One region of the Lysobacter sp. Soil_N_51 genome, then DNA from elsewhere that is predicted to be linked to it. Evidence: predicted binding sites of a transcription regulator. Region 1 holds the regulator's gene; each other region holds the start of a gene.
What was found. The regulator sigma-54, encoded in region 1, starts transcription at its own class of promoters, with help from an activator protein. The targets are predictions, from matches to a motif close to TGGCACGNGCNTTGC.
Positions count from the first base shown of each region.

Region 1 (5,720 bases):
CGTTTTCGATCAGGGTGCGGATGGTTTCGGCGTTCACGTATCGGGAGCCTTTGGACTGACGGACCGGCGGGGCCGGACGGTGGGCGGAGCGGCGACCGGGCCGGCCCAGACGCGCTGGACGGGACGGAAGCCGGCTGAATGGGCGGTGCCCCGGTCCGACGCGGATCTGCCGTGGGGCACGGCGCTGGACGGGCGAACCGCTTAGAATTGACGGATTAGCCTAGCGGAAAGCCCTCCGGTCCGAAATGGCGACCTTCGAAACGGCGATTTCTATGATCAGTCCCGCACCGTCCCTGCTCGATCCCAGCGGCGCCACCGAGGCCGGCCTGGCCACCAGCGGCCGGCGCGTGTTCGAGATCGAGGCGCAGGCCCTGGCCGCGGTCGCCGCGCGTATCGACGGCGACTTCACTGCGGCCTGCAAGTTGATTTTGCGCGCCAAAGGCCGCGTGGTCTGCACCGGAATGGGCAAGTCGGGCCACATCGCGCGCAAGATCGCCGCGACCCTGGCCTCGACCGGCACGCCCTCGTTCTACGTCCACCCGGGCGAGGCCGGCCACGGCGACCTGGGCATGATCACCGACACCGACGTGGTCCTGGCCCTGTCCTACTCGGGCGAAAGCGACGAAGTGCTGATGCTGCTGCCGGTGCTCAAGCGCCAGGGCAACGCGGTGATCGGCATGACCGGGCGGCCGCAATCGACCCTGGCCCGCGAATCCGACGTCCACCTCGACGTCAGCGTCCCGGCCGAGGCCTGTCCGCTGGCGCTGGCGCCGACCTCCAGCACCACCGCCTCGCTGGCGATGGGCGACGCGATCGCGGTCGCGCTGCTCGAGGCGCGCGGCTTCACCGCCGACGACTTCGCCCGCTCGCACCCGGCCGGCGCGCTCGGCCGGCGCCTGCTGCTGCACATCACCGACATCATGCATGCCGGCGACGAGGTGCCCACGGTCGGCGCCGAGGCCAGCGTCAGCGAGGCCCTGGTCGAAATGAGCCGCAAGCGCCTGGGCATGACCGCGGTGGTCGACGAGGCCCATCGCCTGATCGGCCTGTACACCGACGGCGACTTGCGCCGCACCCTCGACGACCCCGGCGTGGATCTGCGCTCGACCCATATCAACGAGGTCATGACCCGCTCGCCCAAGACCATCGGTGCCGACGCGCTCGCGGTGGAAGCCGCGCAGCTGATGGAAACGCACAAGATCAGCGGCCTGCTGGTCGTGGACACTGAACGCCGCGTGGTCGGTGCCCTGAACATTCACGACTTGTTGCGGGCCAGAGTGGTTTAACGGCCGGGATTGGGGAATCGGGATTCGGGATTCGCAACAGCGGCTCTCTCGGCCCAGCCCGCATCCCTCGATCTGCTTTCGCTCTTTCGAATCCCAAATCCCGAATCCCCAATCCCGTGCCATACAGCCACCTAAACGACTACCCCGCCGCCATCCGCGAACGCGCCGCGCGCATCCGGCTGGCCTGCTTCGACGTCGACGGCACCTTGACCGACGGTCGGCTGACCTTCGACAGCACCGGGCGTGAGTACAAGAGCTTCCATGTCCAAGACGGCCAGGGCTTGGCGCTGTTGCGCAAGGTCGGCATCGCCGTGCATTTCGTGACCGCGCGCGGCGGCGCCATCGCCGCCCACCGCGCCGCCGAACTCGGCGCGACCTCGCACGGCGACGTCAAGGACAAGCTGGTCTGCGTCAAGCTGATCGCCGAGAGCCTGGGGCTCACGCTGGAACAGGTCGCTTTCATGGGCGACGACCTCGCCGATCTGCGGATCCTGCCGCACGTCGGCCTGGCGGTCGCGCCGGCCAACGCGCACCCGTGGGTGCGCGAGCGCGTGCATTGGCGCACGGTGGCGCGCGGCGGCGAAGGCGCGGCGCGCGAACTGTGCGATCTGCTGCTGGCCGCGCAAGGCCACGCCGAAGACATCCTGGCCGGAGCGCTGGGATGAGCTGGCGCGGCATGCTCACCCTGATCCTGCTCACCGCCGCCGCGCTCAGCGGCTGGGCGCTGTGGTCGCAACGCGAAAAGCCGGCATCCGCTCCCACCAGCACGCGTCCGGACTACGTGCTCAACGATTTCGAGGCGGTCGTGCTCGACAAGCAGGGCAAGGAATCGTTCACCCTGCGCGCGCCGAAGCTGACCCGCGACCCCAACGTCAAGACCATGGACATCACCACGCCGGTGTTCCTGATCCCGGCCAAGCCCGGCGCCAACGGCGGGCCGTGGGAAGTGAAGTCGCAACGCGGCTGGGTCAGCGCCGAGGCCGACGAAGTGCGCCTGCGCGGACAGGTCCACGCCGACAGCACCAACGCCGAAGGCAAGCCCATCAACATCACCACCGAGGAACTGAACGTGTTCCCCGACGCGAACAAGGCCACTTCGGCCGTCCCGGTCAAGATGCTCCAGCCCGGTATTACAATGAATGGCTCGGGATTGCAGGCCGATCTCGAAACCAAGAACGTCATCATTCCCAACGTCAAGGTCCGCTATGAAGCGAAAGCTCGCTAATTTGCTCGCGCTGTGCCTGGTCGCCGTTGCACTGGCGCCGGCGGCCGTGCTCGCGCGCTCCTCGGATCGCAATCAGCCCACCGACATCGACGCCGACAGCAGCAACTGCTCGGTCAGCAACGACACCGCGCCGTGCGTGATGACCGGCAACGTCAAGATCGTCCAGGGCACCCTGGTCATCAACGCCGCCAAGGCCGACCTCAAGCGCAGCAACGGCGAGGTCACCTACGTGACCATGACCGGCTCGCAGGTCACCATCAAGCAACAGCTCGACGACGGTTCGCCGTTCGCCGGTCGCGCCAACAAGGTCGACTACGACATGCCGAAGGAAATCATCATCCTGACCGGCAACGCCTTCGTCGACAAAGCCGGCGACACGATCAAGAGCGAACGCATTGTCTACAACTCCAAGACCGGCCAGATCGAGAGCGGCGGCACCGGCGGTCGCGTCAACATGCGCCTGCAACCCAAGAGCAAGACCGCCGCGCCGGCCAAGGGAGGCGGTTGATGCTGGTCGCTCAAGGCCTGCGCAAGGCGTACCGCCAGCGCGAAGTCGTGCGCGACTTCGGCCTGACCCTCGAAGCCGGTGAAGTGGTCGGCCTGCTCGGCCCCAACGGCGCCGGCAAGACGACGTGCTTCTACATGATCGTCGGCCTGGTGCCGGCCGATGCCGGCTCGATCGTGCTCGACGGCAAGGACATCACCGCCGAGCCGATGTACGCGCGCGCCAAGTACGGCGTGGGTTATCTGCCGCAGGAACCCTCCGTCTTCCGCAAGCTCAGCGTCGCCGACAACCTGCGCCTAGTGCTGGAACTGCGCGACGACCTCGACCGCGCCGGCATCGAACGCGAACTGGGCAGTCTGATGGACGAACTGCAGGTGACCCACGTCGCCGACCAGCTCGGTGCCAGCCTGTCCGGCGGCGAACGCCGTCGTGTGGAAATCGCGCGCGCTTTGGCTGCACGCCCGCGCCTGATGCTGCTGGACGAACCCTTCGCCGGTGTCGATCCCATTTCGGTCGGCGAGATCCAGCGAATCGTGCGCCACCTCAAGAATCGCGGGATCGGTGTCCTCATCACCGACCACAACGTGCGCGAAACCTTGGGCATTTGCGATCGTGCGTATATCCTCAACGACGGCGGCGTGCTCGCGCAGGGGGCTCCGGACGCGCTGCTGGCCAATCCCGATGTCCGTCGCGTCTATCTGGGCGAAACGTTCCGCTTGTAACCTGTCGGTTGCCGGGCGCGTAACGACGCCCGCGACGCGCGACTCGGCCGCCGTCTCTGGTCGCCTATTCAGGTCGCGTCTGCAATCGATGATGAAGCCCCGCCTCCAAGCCTCACTCGGACAACAGCTGGTGATGACGCCGCAATTGCGTCAGGCGATTCGCCTGCTGCAGTTGTCGGCGGTGGAACTTGAGGCCGAGCTCGCGACCGCCGTGGAAAGCAATCCGCTGCTCGACTGGACCGAACCGTCCGCGGCCGAGGACGAGCCGCGCGTGGTCGTGCCCAGCGGCGAGGAAGGCGGCGGCAGCGAGGCCGGCAGCACTACCGAAGCGCCGGTCGCCGAGCCCGAGTGGACCATGGACGACGGCGAGACGTGGTACGAACGGGTCGGCCCCTCCGATCACGACGAAGACTCGCCCGCAGCCGAACAGGTCGCCGATGCCGAGACCCTGCTCGATCACCTGCTGTGGCAATTGCATCTGAGCCCGCTGTCGCAGCGCGACCGCAGCATCGGCGTGGCCCTGATCGAAGCGATCGACGACGACGGTTATCTGCGCGAACCGCTCGATGCGATCGCCGCATCGCTCGCGCCGGAACTGAGCGTCGGCGAAGACGAAGTGGTCACCGTGCTGCATCAGGTGCAGCGTTTCGACCCGGTCGGCGTGGCCGCGCGTTCGCTCGGCGAGTGCCTCAACCTGCAACTGGGCACCTTGCCCGACAACACCCCGGGCAAGGCGCTGGCCGCGCAGATCGCCAGCGGCCCGCTCGAACGCCTGCCGCGCGTCGGCGTGGCCGGATTGGCCAGCGAACTCAAGCTCGACACCGCCCAGGTCGACACCGCGGTGCAGTTGCTGCGCTCGCTCGACCCGCGTCCGGGCGCGCAGATGGGCGCGATTTCCACCGACACCTACGTCACGCCCGACGTGGTGATCTGGCGTCAGCAAGGCCTGTGGCGGGTCGCGTTGTCGGAATCGATGCGTCCGCGCATCTCGATCCATCGCGGCTACGAAGGCATGATCCGCCACGCCAGCGCGTCGGATGCGAGTTACCTGCGCGGTCATCTGCAGGAAGCGCGCTGGTTGCTCAAAAGTCTGGAAGCGCGCGGCGATACCTTGCTGAAAGTGGCGCGCTGCCTGCTCAAGCAACAAGCCGCGTTCCTTGAATTCGGCGATAGCGCGCTGCGGCCGCTGACCTTGCGCGAAGTCGCCACCGAAGTCGGCCTGCACGAATCCACGGTCTCGCGCGCGATCGCGCGCAAGTACGCGCGCACGCCGCGCGGCACCATGCCGCTGCGCGCGTTCTTCGCCTCGGGCATCGACACCGGTTCCGGCGGCGAAGCGTCCAGCACCGCGATCCAGGCGATGATCCGGCGCCTGATCGAAGCGGAGAACCCGCGCAAGCCGCTGTCGGACGCGCGCCTGGCCGAAACCTTGAAGGCCACCGGCGTGCCGGTCGCGCGCCGCACCGTCGCCAAGTACCGCGAAGCGATGAGCATTCCGTCCTCACAGGATCGCGTGCGCATGGCCTGAGGCCGGGGCGCGCGGCCGTTTTCGCACGGCCGTAACATCGGCTCATCTGGAACAGTCACTGCCCCGGCCAGGCGTCGGGCCGCGGCCGCGCGCGCCTCGAAAAACTGCGCAATCTTTATCCGCCAAGGGTTGCAGCGCTCGCTCACCCGATCTCACCGGCCCCGCGCAAACGCCCGACCTTGCCGAGTTGAGCCATTTCAAAACTTTTACATCCCTTGAAAACGCTTGGCCGATCAAGCATTTCCGCCCGGGATAAGACCAAAGGGTTACGCCGGCCTCTTGCGCCGCAGGCTCAGCGTGCGATGCTGGACTCCCTGGTCGGTGGTTCAACGGCCAGGGCGTCACCCGGTTCCATTTCGGTCCGGCAAGACCGGTCGGAACACGTTTCTGCATTCACCCGCGACGTGAAGGAGGTCCCCGATGCGTATCGAAACCCACGGCCAGCAGATTGAAG
Region 1 is NZ_JBDGLR010000006.1:363,587-369,306, reverse strand. Features, by position in the region: gene AC3A4T_RS13475 (BolA family protein) at 1-37, opposite strand, end outside; gene AC3A4T_RS13470 (KpsF/GutQ family sugar-phosphate isomerase) at 273-1,286, shown strand; gene AC3A4T_RS13465 (KdsC family phosphatase) at 1,403-1,951, shown strand; gene lptC (LPS export ABC transporter periplasmic protein LptC) at 1,948-2,511, shown strand; gene lptA (lipopolysaccharide transport periplasmic protein LptA) at 2,492-3,019, shown strand; gene lptB (LPS export ABC transporter ATP-binding protein) at 3,019-3,738, shown strand; gene AC3A4T_RS13445 (RNA polymerase factor sigma-54) at 3,830-5,266, shown strand; gene hpf (ribosome hibernation-promoting factor, HPF/YfiA family) at 5,687-5,720, shown strand, end outside.

Region 2 (5,720 bases), on a different contig from region 1:
CCGAAACTCAGCGCGCGCTTGCCGCGATCGAGTTCGACCGCGCCGCCGCCGAGCGCCGGCAGGATGTGGAAACTCTGGCGGTCGCCCATCCACGGGCTGGGCTCGTGCGACAGCGCGAAGGCTTCGATGCGCGGCCGGTTGTCGTCGCCGTTGCGCTCTTGGTACTGGTAAATCCAGTGGGAACCGGCGTTGGTGGTCGGTGTCCAGAAGTTGAAACCGTGCGGCAGCGCGACCGCGGGAAAGGTATTGCCACGCGAATAACGGCTGTTGGAATTGCTGCCGCGACGCGTGTCGACGTAGTCGCTGGGATGCTGCGCGGCCTGCGCGTCCGACACCGGCGCGGTGTTCACCGGACCGATGCGCAGATCGTCGAGATAACCGCGATAGGCCAGGCCGCGATCGCCGTCGTGCACGACCAGGATCTGGCGGATGCGCCGCCCGGCCGCGACTTCGCCGATGCGGCTGGCGACCGCGTTCCATTGATCCGGATACAGCAGCCGCGCCTGGCCCTGGCCGCGCGCGCTCAAGGCGAAGCCATGGCGATCCAGCGGCGCGCGCTGCGACAGGCGGCTGCCGTCGTCGAACAGCAGGTCGATCGCTACATAGGTCGAGGCGTTGCGCAGATTGTCGAGCGGCGACACCGCGGGCTGTCCGGGCACGACCGGCTGATTGGCGGCCGACAGCGGGAACACCTTGTAGGACAGTTCGCTGTCCTTGCCGACCGCGATGTCGACATTGAACACCTGCGCCTGCTGTTCGCCGCCGCTGATGCCTTCATAACGCAGCGAACGCAGCCCGCTGAAACCGACCTCCGGCTTGGCGGTCAAGGCCGCGGCCGCGGGCGGGCCGCCGTCGGCGCTCAAGCGCGGGCTGTCGGCCGGGCCGAGCGCGAGCGGCGGATCGGCCGCTTCGAACGAGGTCCAGAAGGTCCGCGCGGGCTTGGCGAGCGCGCCCTGAGCCATGCACACGCCGATCAAACCGACCAGAGCCGAGATCCAGGCGCCGTTGCCCGCGCTGCCGCCCCGGCGATTGCTGCTGATTGCCGACATGCCCGCTCCCGTTCACGCGGGCCTGTCGCCCGTGATTCGCCGCAACACTGAAAACGTTGCCAGCGCCCCTTATACCCCGATTTGAATCGATCTAAATCGGGCTTGTCAAACCGCGACGCAGCATCCGATGACCGCTTCACTCTGCAAAAAAACCAATTCAGACAAGCACTTGTGACACGCGATCCGCGCCGTATTCACAGAGCTTTGGCACAGCTTTTGCGTCAATACTTCGCAATGTGATGCAAATCACATTTCATTCGGAACTGCTTCACCCTCTGAAATCTCCCCCGCCATACGGATCTCGGTTGCCCATGCCGATACAGCATCGTCTTGCCCTCTCCATCGCCTTGGCGACCGCAGCCGCAACTTGTCCTGCTACGTCAGCTTTTGCCGTTACGCGTCAACAAACCGCCTCCGACCCCCTGCCCGAAATCGAGCGCCTGCGCTCCGACCGGCAGTGGCTGGCCGCGCTTGCGCGCATCGAACGTGCACAAGTACAGCGTCCGGACGACGAGCAACTGTACCGGCTGCAGGTGCTCACCCTGGCCGACCTGGGCGGCGCCGAGCGCGCCTGGGCCCTCGCCGAGGCGCGGCCGGCATTGTTCAGCGATGCCGAACGCCAGCGCCTGAGCTCGGACCGCCTGGCGCGCCGGGTGCTGTGGGGCACCCTGTTTCCGGAGAACGAAGCGCAGCGCCTGACCGAGATGCGCGACGCCCGCGGCATCCTCGAACAACACCGCGCCAACCAGACCCCGGCGCAACAGCAGGCCGAACTGCGCACGCGGTTCGACGAACTGGTGATGCTCAACCATCTCGAGCGCCACGCCGAGGTCGTGCAGCGCTACCGCGCGCTGCAGGCCGAGAACGTGCAACTGCCGATGTACGCATTGGCCAAGGTCGGCGCATCGCTGCTCGCCGACAAGCATCCGCAGGAAGCCGCGAGCGTGCTCGAGCACGTTGTGCGCGAGTGGCCCGAGGACAACGACTCGCAGCTGCAACTGGCCTACGCCTATTCCGAAAGCGAGCGCTTCGACGACGCCTACGCGCAACTCGACAAGATCAAGGCCGCCGAGCCGGCGTTCGTGCGGGTCAAGGGCGCCAAGGAAAGCCACGAGAACTGGCGCCACTACGACGCCGACAGCCACCAGACCATGATCCGCCTGTACGGCGAAGACACGGTCGGCGCGCAGCGGCGCCTGGAGGAAATGGCCGCGATCGGACCGAACAACGCCGGCCTGCAGAGCGATCTGGGCGTGACCTATCAAAAGCGCGGCTGGATCGATCGCGCGCTGGAACGTTTCCAGATGGCCAACACCCTGGAGCCGACCAACGTCGGCGCGCGCATCGGCCAGATCGGTGCGTATCTGGAACACGAACGGGTCGATCTCGCCCGTCCGATCCACGACGAATTGCTGGCCAATCGCGCGCGCGACGTGCAGGTCAAGCAGATGGCCGAATCCTGGGATCGGCGCCTGGGCTGGCAATGGTTGATCGGCACCGCCGGCGGCCGCAGCGAGGCGCGCGGCGGCGGCGCGACCGCGTCGCCGCTGGGCTCGCGCGATGCCGAACACCGCTTCGAAATCATGAGCCCGCTGATCCACGACCGTTGGCGACTGACCGCGCATGCGCGTGACGCCTGGGCCGATTACCCCAACGGCGATCTCGGCACCGATCGCGTCCACGACCGTCGCAGCGGCGTCGGCGGCCTGTACGCCTACGATCGCCTGACCGTCGGTTTCGGCGTCGATCGCGCCAACGATCGCTGGCTCGACAGCAGCGACCGCACCGGCTATTACCTCGATGCCGGCTGGCGTTTCAACGATCTGTGGCGCGGTACCGCGTCGTGGTATCGCGGCACGCCCGAAGCTTCGTTGCAGGCGCGCCGCGCCGGCATCAACGCCGATGCCTTCAGCCTGGGCCTGCGCTACACGCCGAGCGAACGCACTTCGCTGAGCGCGAGCGCGCAGCAACTGCGCTACAGCGACGACAACACCCGCACCGCGTTCGGCCTGAGCGGCGCGCAGCGTCTGTACACCCAGCCGCATCTGTTGATCGACGGCCTAGCCGATCTGGCGACCAGCCGCGCCAGCCGCCGCGACGCCGAGGTGCCCTACTTCAATCCCAGTCGCGACGCGTCCTTGAATCTGGGCCTGCGCATCGATCACTTGGCTTGGCGCCGCTACGAGCGCCACTTCCGCCAGCGCCTGACCGTGCAGGCCGGCCCGTACTGGCAGCAAGGCTACGGCAGTTACTGGGTGCCGCAGCTGCGTTACGAACACGAATGGCGTTTCGCCACCGGCCGCACGCTCGACTACGGCATCAACTGGTCGCGCCCCGTCTACGACGGCGTGCGCGAAGACCGGCTGGGCTTCGATATGACTTTCCGTTGGGGTGAGCAATGAGCGGTTTGATGGGCGGCGCGATGCGGCGCTGGATGATTTTCGTGTTGATGCTGGCGATGGCGAGCGTGGGTTCGGCCTGGGCCGCGGATGCCAACACCGCCGCGCAAGCGCCGGACATGACCCGGGTCGACGTAGGCAACGGCGAACTGCTGGTGCTGAGCTACCACGACATCCGCGACGACGTCGCGCGCAAGGGCGACCCCGACGCCTACGCGGTCAGCACCCAGAACTTCGCCGCGCACCTGGACTGGCTGTCCGGCCACGGCTATCGCCCGGTGCCGCTCAGCGACGTCATCGCCGCCTCGCGCGGCGGCAAGCCGTTGCCGCCCAAGGCCGTGCTGCTGACCTTCGACGACGGCCTGCGCAGCATCTACACCCAAGTGTTCCCGCTGCTGCGCGCCTATCGCTATCCGGCGCTGATGGCGGTGGTGACCGGCTGGGTCGATCTGCCGCGCGAGCAGCAGGTCGACTACGGCCCGCGCATGTTCACCCACGACGACTTCGTCACCTGGGACCAGTTGCGCGAAATGCAGGCCTCGGGCCTGATCGAGATCGCCTCGCACAGCGACAACCTGCACCGCGGCGTGACCTCCAACCCGCAGGGCAACACCATGCCCGCGGCGATCACCCGCGAATGGAACACGCAATCGCAGCGTTACGAAACCGAAGCGCAGTACCTGGCGCGGGTGCGCAAGGACCTCACCGACAGCGCCACCAAGATCAAGCGCGAGCTCGGCGTCGCGCCGCAATCGGTGGTGTGGCCGTACGCGGCCTACAACAGCCAGACCAACGCGATCGCCGACCAGCTCGGCATGACCGTGACCTTCGACCTTGAAGGCCGCCACCAGAAGATCGGCGCCGACCTGCACGGGCTGGCGCGTCTGCTGATGTTCGACAACCCGACCGTCAACGATCTGGCCTATGAACTGCGCCACGACGAAGAACTCGACGGCGTGCGCGCGCTGCAGATCGACCTGGACTACGTCTACGACGCCGACCCGGCCCAGCAGGCGCGCAATCTCGACAAGCTGATCGAGCGGGTCAAGCAGATCGGCCCGAGCCACATCTTCCTGCAGGCCTTCGCCGATCCCGACGGCAACGGCTCGGCCGACGCGCTGTACTTCCCGAACCGGCACATGCCGATGCGCGCCGACCTGTACAACCGCGTCGCCTGGCAGCTCAAGACCCGCGCCCACGTCAAGGTGTTCGCATGGTTGCCGGTGCTCGGCTACGAATTGCCCGACGCGGCCCTGCGCGAGCGTCTGGCGATCAAGGCCAGCAACCCGAAGGAAACCTTCCGCCTCAATCCGTTCGCGCCCGACACCCGCCGCATCGTCGCCGACATCTACGAAGACCTCGCGATCAGCGGCTACACCGAAGGCCTGCTGTTCCACGACGACGCCTTGCTGCGCGACGACGAACTGCGCGGCCAGGCGCCGGCCGATCCGGCCGCGCGCACCGCCGCGCTGATCGACTTCACCCAAGAACTCGCGCGCGCCGCCGGCAAATGGCGGCCGAAGCTGATCACCGTGCGCAACCTGTTCGCCGCGCCCGTGCTCGATCCCAAGAGCGAGGCCTGGTTCGCCCAGGACCTGGCCGCGTTCAACCGCGCCTACGACTACACCGCGGTGATGGCGATGCCGTGGATGGAGAACAGCCGCGACCCGCAGGCGTGGATGGATCATCTGGTCGCGCAGGTCAAAAAGTCGCCGCGCGGCCTGGCGCGCACGATCTTCGAATTGCAGACCGTCGACTGGCGACAGTGCGATAAGCCTGACCGGCAGGGCCGGTCGACATGCCCTATTCCTGCGGCGCGTCTGAAAGCCATGGCCCATCGCCTGCAGGCCGACGGCGCGCGCCACCTGGCCTGGTACCCGGACAACTTCATCGACGATCAGCCCTCGACCCGCGACGCGCGCGAAATCATGTCCGCGCGCGGCTTCCCTTACCTCGAGCGCTGAGCGGCCACCCGCCGCCCAGCGCATCGGAACGATCGTCCCGAGACCGTCATGAATCAAGCCGCCAGTCCGCTGCTCGCCTTGCTGTTCCAGTTCGCGTTCTTCTATCCGATCGTGATGTCGTTCTTCTGGATTTCCGGCGGGCTGTACTACTACTTCCGCCGCGAACGCGGTTCGCTGCCGCGGACCACGCCGCCGGCGATGGACGACGCACCGTTCGTGTCGATCCTGATCCCGTGCCACAACGAAGGCGACCACGTCCACGAAACCATCGCCGCCGCGCTGGCCCAGCGCTATCCGCAGTTCGAAGT
Region 2 is NZ_JBDGLR010000001.1:106,975-112,694, forward strand. Features, by position in the region: gene AC3A4T_RS00500 (GH92 family glycosyl hydrolase) at 1-1,049, opposite strand, end outside; gene pgaA (poly-beta-1,6 N-acetyl-D-glucosamine export porin PgaA) at 1,361-3,451, shown strand; gene pgaB (poly-beta-1,6-N-acetyl-D-glucosamine N-deacetylase PgaB) at 3,508-5,412, shown strand; gene pgaC (poly-beta-1,6-N-acetyl-D-glucosamine synthase) at 5,461-5,720, shown strand, end outside.
Region 2: pgaA (poly-beta-1,6 N-acetyl-D-glucosamine export porin PgaA) is a predicted target of sigma-54. The motif match lies at 1,255-1,269, and genes of this name have one in related genera.

Region 3 (5,720 bases), on a different contig from region 1:
GTTGGCGTCGTAGCTGCGCTCGCGCACCCACAGGCATTGGTGATCGCGCATCAACGGATGCGGGCAGGCGCGACGCTGCGCATCGACTTCCAGGAACACGGTCGCGCCGGCGCCGCCGTAGCGGGTTTCCGCGGTCGCTTCGCCGCTGAGGTTCAAGGTGCCGCCGGAGGCGGTGGTCAGGCGCAGACGCGGCCGCGGCGCGTCGCCTTCGATCGCGAACGTGTTGCGGCCTTGCAGCTGTTGCGAGATCGCCGCGTCCATCTGCATCAGGCGCGGGTCCTGGCAGGCCATCAGCGTGGTCTGGAATTCTTTCACCTCCAGCTGCGCGCCCTTGACCGCGTACTGCGCGCCGACGTGATTGCAGCCGCCCGACACGCCCAGGCGATCCTTGACGAAGCTCAGGGTCAGCGCGTACTTGCCTTCGCGCTGCAGCACGGCGATCGGCTTGCCGGCCTTGTCGGTCGCGGTCTCCACGGTCCAGCGGTAGCCGCCCAGGTCGATCGAGCCGTTGGAAGCGGGGGCGGCGGGCGCGGCCGGATTGCTGGGCATGGCGCTGTCCTTGGTGTTGGCATCGCGGTTGTGCGACGGCGCGGCGCAGGCGGCGAGCAGCGCGGTCGAGAGAACGGCGGCGGCCCACAGGGCGGCCGGACGACGAGGGGAAAGGCGCGAAGTAGTCATGAGCGAGGATGATCCGTGCTGCGTTGCGAAGACTGGATCAACGTACCGGAACGCGCGATGGGGTCATTGATGGGTCGGGCGCATTCAGCCGCGAGCCAGCACGAAATTGAACTGCGATGCGGCGCGCGTCTTTGCCTCGACGCGGGTCACGGCTCGCGCGGTTTGGCGAATTTCTGCGCCAGCTCGCGCTGCGCGCGTTCCAGATCCAGGCCCGCATCGGGGCCCGGCTCGGCCGCTGCGTCGTCGTCTTCGCCGTCGAACTCGCCCTCGTCGGCGAGTACATCGTCCAGATGCGCGAGCAACTGCGCGACATCGACCGCCGCGCTGTGCATGCGCTCGTTCGGAAACACGCCCACCACCACGCCGGCCTCGCTCATCGACGCGGCGGCGCGATCGCGCCACGCGCTCAATTCGCGCTCGGCCGGCGCGTAGGCCTGCAACTGCGGCGCGCGCACCAGGCAGGCGCGCGCGGTCGCCGCCGACGGCCACGTCGGCAACAATTCCTGGCCGTCTTCGTCGAACAAGGTCAGCACGAACTCGCCCGACACCGCGACCCAGAACTTGCCGGTGCGCGCGACCGATTCCAGGAACGCGGCATAGCGCTCGGCGCCGGACAACTGCACGTAGTCGAGCAACTGCTGTTCGGCGAGACGGTCTTGTTCGTTCATCGATACGGTTCCGATACGGAGATGAAAGGCGTCGCGCTCAGCTGCCCGACGGCATCAGCAGCAACAGCGCCGCGCCGAACGCGACGCGGTACACCGCGAAGGCGGTGAAACGATGGCTCTGGATATACCGCAACAGCCACTTCACCGCGATGAAGGCGGTCACCGCCGAGGCGACGAAGGCCACCGCCAACGCGCTCCAGTCCTCGCTGGCCGCGGCCGGCGTGCCGAGCACGTGCATCAGCTCGTAGCCGCTGGCCGCGAACATGGTCGGGATGCCGACCAGGAACGCGAATTCGGTCGCCGCCGCGCGGCTGGTGGTGCCGGCGAGCAGGGCGATGAAGATCGTCGCGGCCGAACGCGAGGTGCCCGGAAACACCCCGGCCACGACCTGGGCGATGCCGACCAGCGCCGCCACGGTCCAGGTGATCTCGCTGCGCTCGCCCAACGCGGCGGCGCGCTTGGCGGCGAAATGCTCGGCCGCGACCATCCACACACCGCCCAGCACCAGCGCCCAGGCGATCGGGGTGACGTGGTCGGGCAAGGTGAAGCCGGCCTTCTTGACCGCGATGCCGAGCACCGCGGTGAGGCCGAAGGCCAGGCAGAGCTTGAGCAGGTAGTCGAGGTTGTCGCGCTGGGTGAAACCGGTCGCCAGCCCCCACAGGCGCTTCCAGTAGATCACCACCACCGCGAGGATCGCGCCGGCCTGGATCGAGATGTTGAACAGGTCCGAGCGGGCGCCGAGCCAGTGCTGGGCGATCAGCAGGTGGCCGGTGCTGGAGATCGGCAGGAATTCGGTGATGCCTTCGATGATGCCCAGGAGCAGGGCGGCTAGCAGGTCGGTCATGGGGGCCGGGATTCGAGATTCGGGAGTCGGGATTCGCCAATGCGAGGGGCGAGTCGGCGGGCAGGATAGCTGAAACGCCATTGATCCAAATTGGTGCTAATCGAGTTCATGGCGCACCAATTTGGCTCATTGCTGCGCCGCGTCAAGATTTAGTTCTATATAAATCATGTGCTTGGAGCATATGGAAACTTGGCACGCCGTTTGCATCCTGTAACGGCAGGCGGCTTCAAAGCCCTCGCGTCGCACGAATCTCCAATCCCAAATCCCCAATCTCGGATCCCATCCATGTCTCTCGAACACGTCGAAAAGCTCGTCAAGGACCACAAGGTCGAATTCATCGATCTGCGTTTCACCGACATGCGTGGCGTCCAGCACCACGTGACCTTCCCCAAGTCGATCGTCGAGCCGGCGCTGTTCGAAGACGGCAAGATGTTCGACGGCTCCTCGATCAGCGGCTGGAAGGGCATCAACGAGTCGGACATGATCCTGCTGCCCGACCCGTCGACCGCGTACCTGGACCCGTTCACCGCCGATCCGACGATCGTGCTGACCTGCGACATCCTCGACCCGGCCACCATGCAGGCCTACACGCGCGATCCGCGCGGCGTCGCCAAGCGCGCCGAGGCCTACCTCAAGTCCAGCGGTGTCGCCGACCAGGCCTTCTTCGGTCCGGAGCCCGAATTCTTCATCTTCGACTCGGTGCGCTACGCCAATGACATGGGCCACACCTTCTTCCATGTCGATTCGGAAGAAGCCGCGTGGAACTCGGGCAAGGAATACGAAGGCGGCAACAGCGGCTACCGTCCGGGCGTGAAGGGCGGCTATTTCCCGGTCGCCCCGCTCGACTCGCTGCACGACATCCGCGCCGAGATGTGCAAGACGCTGGAGCAGGTCGGCATCGAAGTCGAAGTGCACCACCACGAAGTCGCCAACGCCGGCCAGTGCGAGATCGGCACCAAGTTCAACTCGCTGGTCGCCAAGGCCGACGAGCTGTTGACGATGAAGTACATCATCAAGAACGTCGCCCACCGCAACGGCAAGACCGCGACCTTCATGCCCAAGCCGATCGTCGGCGACAACGGCAGCGGCATGCACGTGCACCAGTCGCTGGCCAAGGGCGGGGTCAACCTGTTCTCCGGCGACGGTTACGGCGGCCTGTCGCAGATGGCGCTGTGGTACATCGGCGGCGTGTTCAAGCACGCGCGCGCGATCAACGCGTTCACCAACGCGGGCACCAACAGCTACAAGCGTCTGGTCCCGGGCTTCGAAGCGCCGGTGATGCTGGCCTACTCGGCGCGCAACCGTTCGGCGAGCTGCCGCATTCCGTACGTGGCCAACCCGAAGGCGCGCCGCATCGAAATGCGCTTCCCCGATCCGATCCAGTCGGGTTACCTGACCTTCGCCGCGCTGATGATGGCCGGCCTGGACGGCATCAAGAACCAGATCGATCCGGGCGCGCCGAGCGACAAGGACCTGTACGACCTGCCGCCGGAAGAAGAGAAGGGCATTCCGACCGTCTGCCATTCGCTCGACCAGGCGCTGGAAGCGCTCGACAAGGACCGCGAGTTCCTCAAGGCCGGCGGCGTGTTCACCGACGACTTCATCGACGGCTACATCGCGCTGAAGATGCAGGAGGTGACCAAGTTCCGCGCGGCGACTCATCCGCTCGAATATCAGCTGTACTACGCGATCTGACGCCATGAACCGCTTCGCCTTTCCGCCACCCGCCCGCATGCCCGATCGCCCGCGCCGCTTCGATGCGGCGCGGCGGGACATCACGCGGCGGCGCGAGACGGCGATGCGCGACATGCGATGAAACAGCACACGGCCCGGGGCTAACGCTCCGGGCCGTGTCGCTTCCAGGGACGAAAAACTCCAACCACGGGCGACGCCACGCGCCCATCCGCACGACGACGCGCTTCGGCCGCCGTCGCGGGATCGTGTTTGCCTGAAAAACCCACGACACAAAACGCAAAGCGCTTCAGCGACGCAGGCAACAAGTCAAAACACAGTCGAAACAAGCACCACACACCGCGCGAACCAGGAACGCGACCCAAGCCAAATAGAGCCCAAGCCGTTCCGACACGCTCGAACACCGCAACGTCGATCACGCAGGAGGAAAAACCCAAGACGCAGGCGCGGACCGCAGAGTCCGACCGCGCGTCCAGCTCCGGTTCCGGACCACGCACGAATCGCAGCGCAACACCGCAGCAATGACCGGGGAGGGGCCACCGCTTATGAGGAGCCTGCGTCATGTCGTCTCATCTCAAGACTGAATACGCTTATGCCGTCGCCAAGGCGACCACGGGCGTCAATGCCGAATCCGTTGGCGCGAACTCCGCTGGCCTGACCGTCATCGGTCTCAAGGGCGCGCTCGTCGCCGCGCTCGCGCTGTCCGCGATCGCGGCCGGCAACGCGCAAGCCGGCACCACCGGTTCGATCAGCCTGACTTCGGACTACCTCTTCCGCGGGGTCTCGCAGACCAATCAGGAACCCGCCTTGCAGGGCGGCATCGAATACGCGCACGACAGCGGTTTCTACGTCGGCGCCTGGGGCAGCAACGTGAGCTGGTTGTCGGACACGGTGGTGATCGGCGACGACATCTCCAACAGTCTGGAACTCGACGCCTATCTGGGCTATCGCGGCAAGGCCGGCGAAATCTTCTCGTACGACCTCGGCGTGCTGACCTACTACTACCCCGGCGACTACCCCGGCGGCTTCAACAGCCCGAACACCACCGAGATCTACCTGGGCGGCACGCTCGCGCCCAGTGACACGGTGTCGATCGGCTTGAAGTATTCGTACGCGGTCACCGACTTGTTCGGTTACGCCGACTCCGACGGCAGCGGCTACCTCGACGCCAACCTCAACTGGACCTTCCAGCCGACCTGGACGCTCAACCTGCACGGCGGCAAGCAGTGGATCGAGCACAACGAGGATTTCGAATACACCGACTGGAAGCTCGGCGTGACCAAGACCTTCGAGAGCGGGTTCTCGATCGCGGCCGCCTACAGCAGCACCGACGCCGAAGAAGCGCTGTACACCAACGCCCACAACAACTTCCTGGCCGACGACGCCTTCACCTTGACGGTGAGCAAAGCGTTCTGACCGCGCCCGCTCCCAGACCGCATTCACCCATCACGAACCACGGAGCTGCGAGATGAAACTGATCATTGCGATCATCCGCCCGTTCAAGCTCGACGAGGTGCGCGAGGCGCTGACCGAAGTCGGCGTCTCGGGCATCACCGTCACCGAAGTCAAAGGCTTCGGCCGCCAGAAGGGCCACACCGAGCTGTACCGCGGCGCCGAATACGTCGTCGATTTCCTGCCCAAGCTGAAGATCGAATGCGCCGTGCCCGACAGCCTGCTCGACGCGGCGCTGGAAGCGATCCAGAACGCCGCGCGCACCGGCAAGGTCGGCGACGGAAAGATCATCGTCCTGCCGGTCGAGAACACGGTGCGCATCCGCACCGGCGAACTCGACGACGACGCCCTTTGACTCCACGCCTGCGAGAGACGACATGAAATAC
Region 3 is NZ_JBDGLR010000008.1:153,108-158,827, forward strand. Features, by position in the region: gene AC3A4T_RS16700 (DUF4377 domain-containing protein) at 1-678, opposite strand, end outside; gene AC3A4T_RS16705 (DUF2750 domain-containing protein) at 825-1,346, opposite strand; gene AC3A4T_RS16710 (undecaprenyl-diphosphate phosphatase) at 1,384-2,190, opposite strand; gene glnA (type I glutamate--ammonia ligase) at 2,476-3,885, shown strand; gene AC3A4T_RS16720 (TorF family putative porin) at 4,444-5,298, shown strand; gene AC3A4T_RS16725 (P-II family nitrogen regulator) at 5,351-5,689, shown strand.
Region 3: glnA (type I glutamate--ammonia ligase) is a predicted target of sigma-54. The motif match lies at 2,381-2,395, and genes of this name have one in related genera.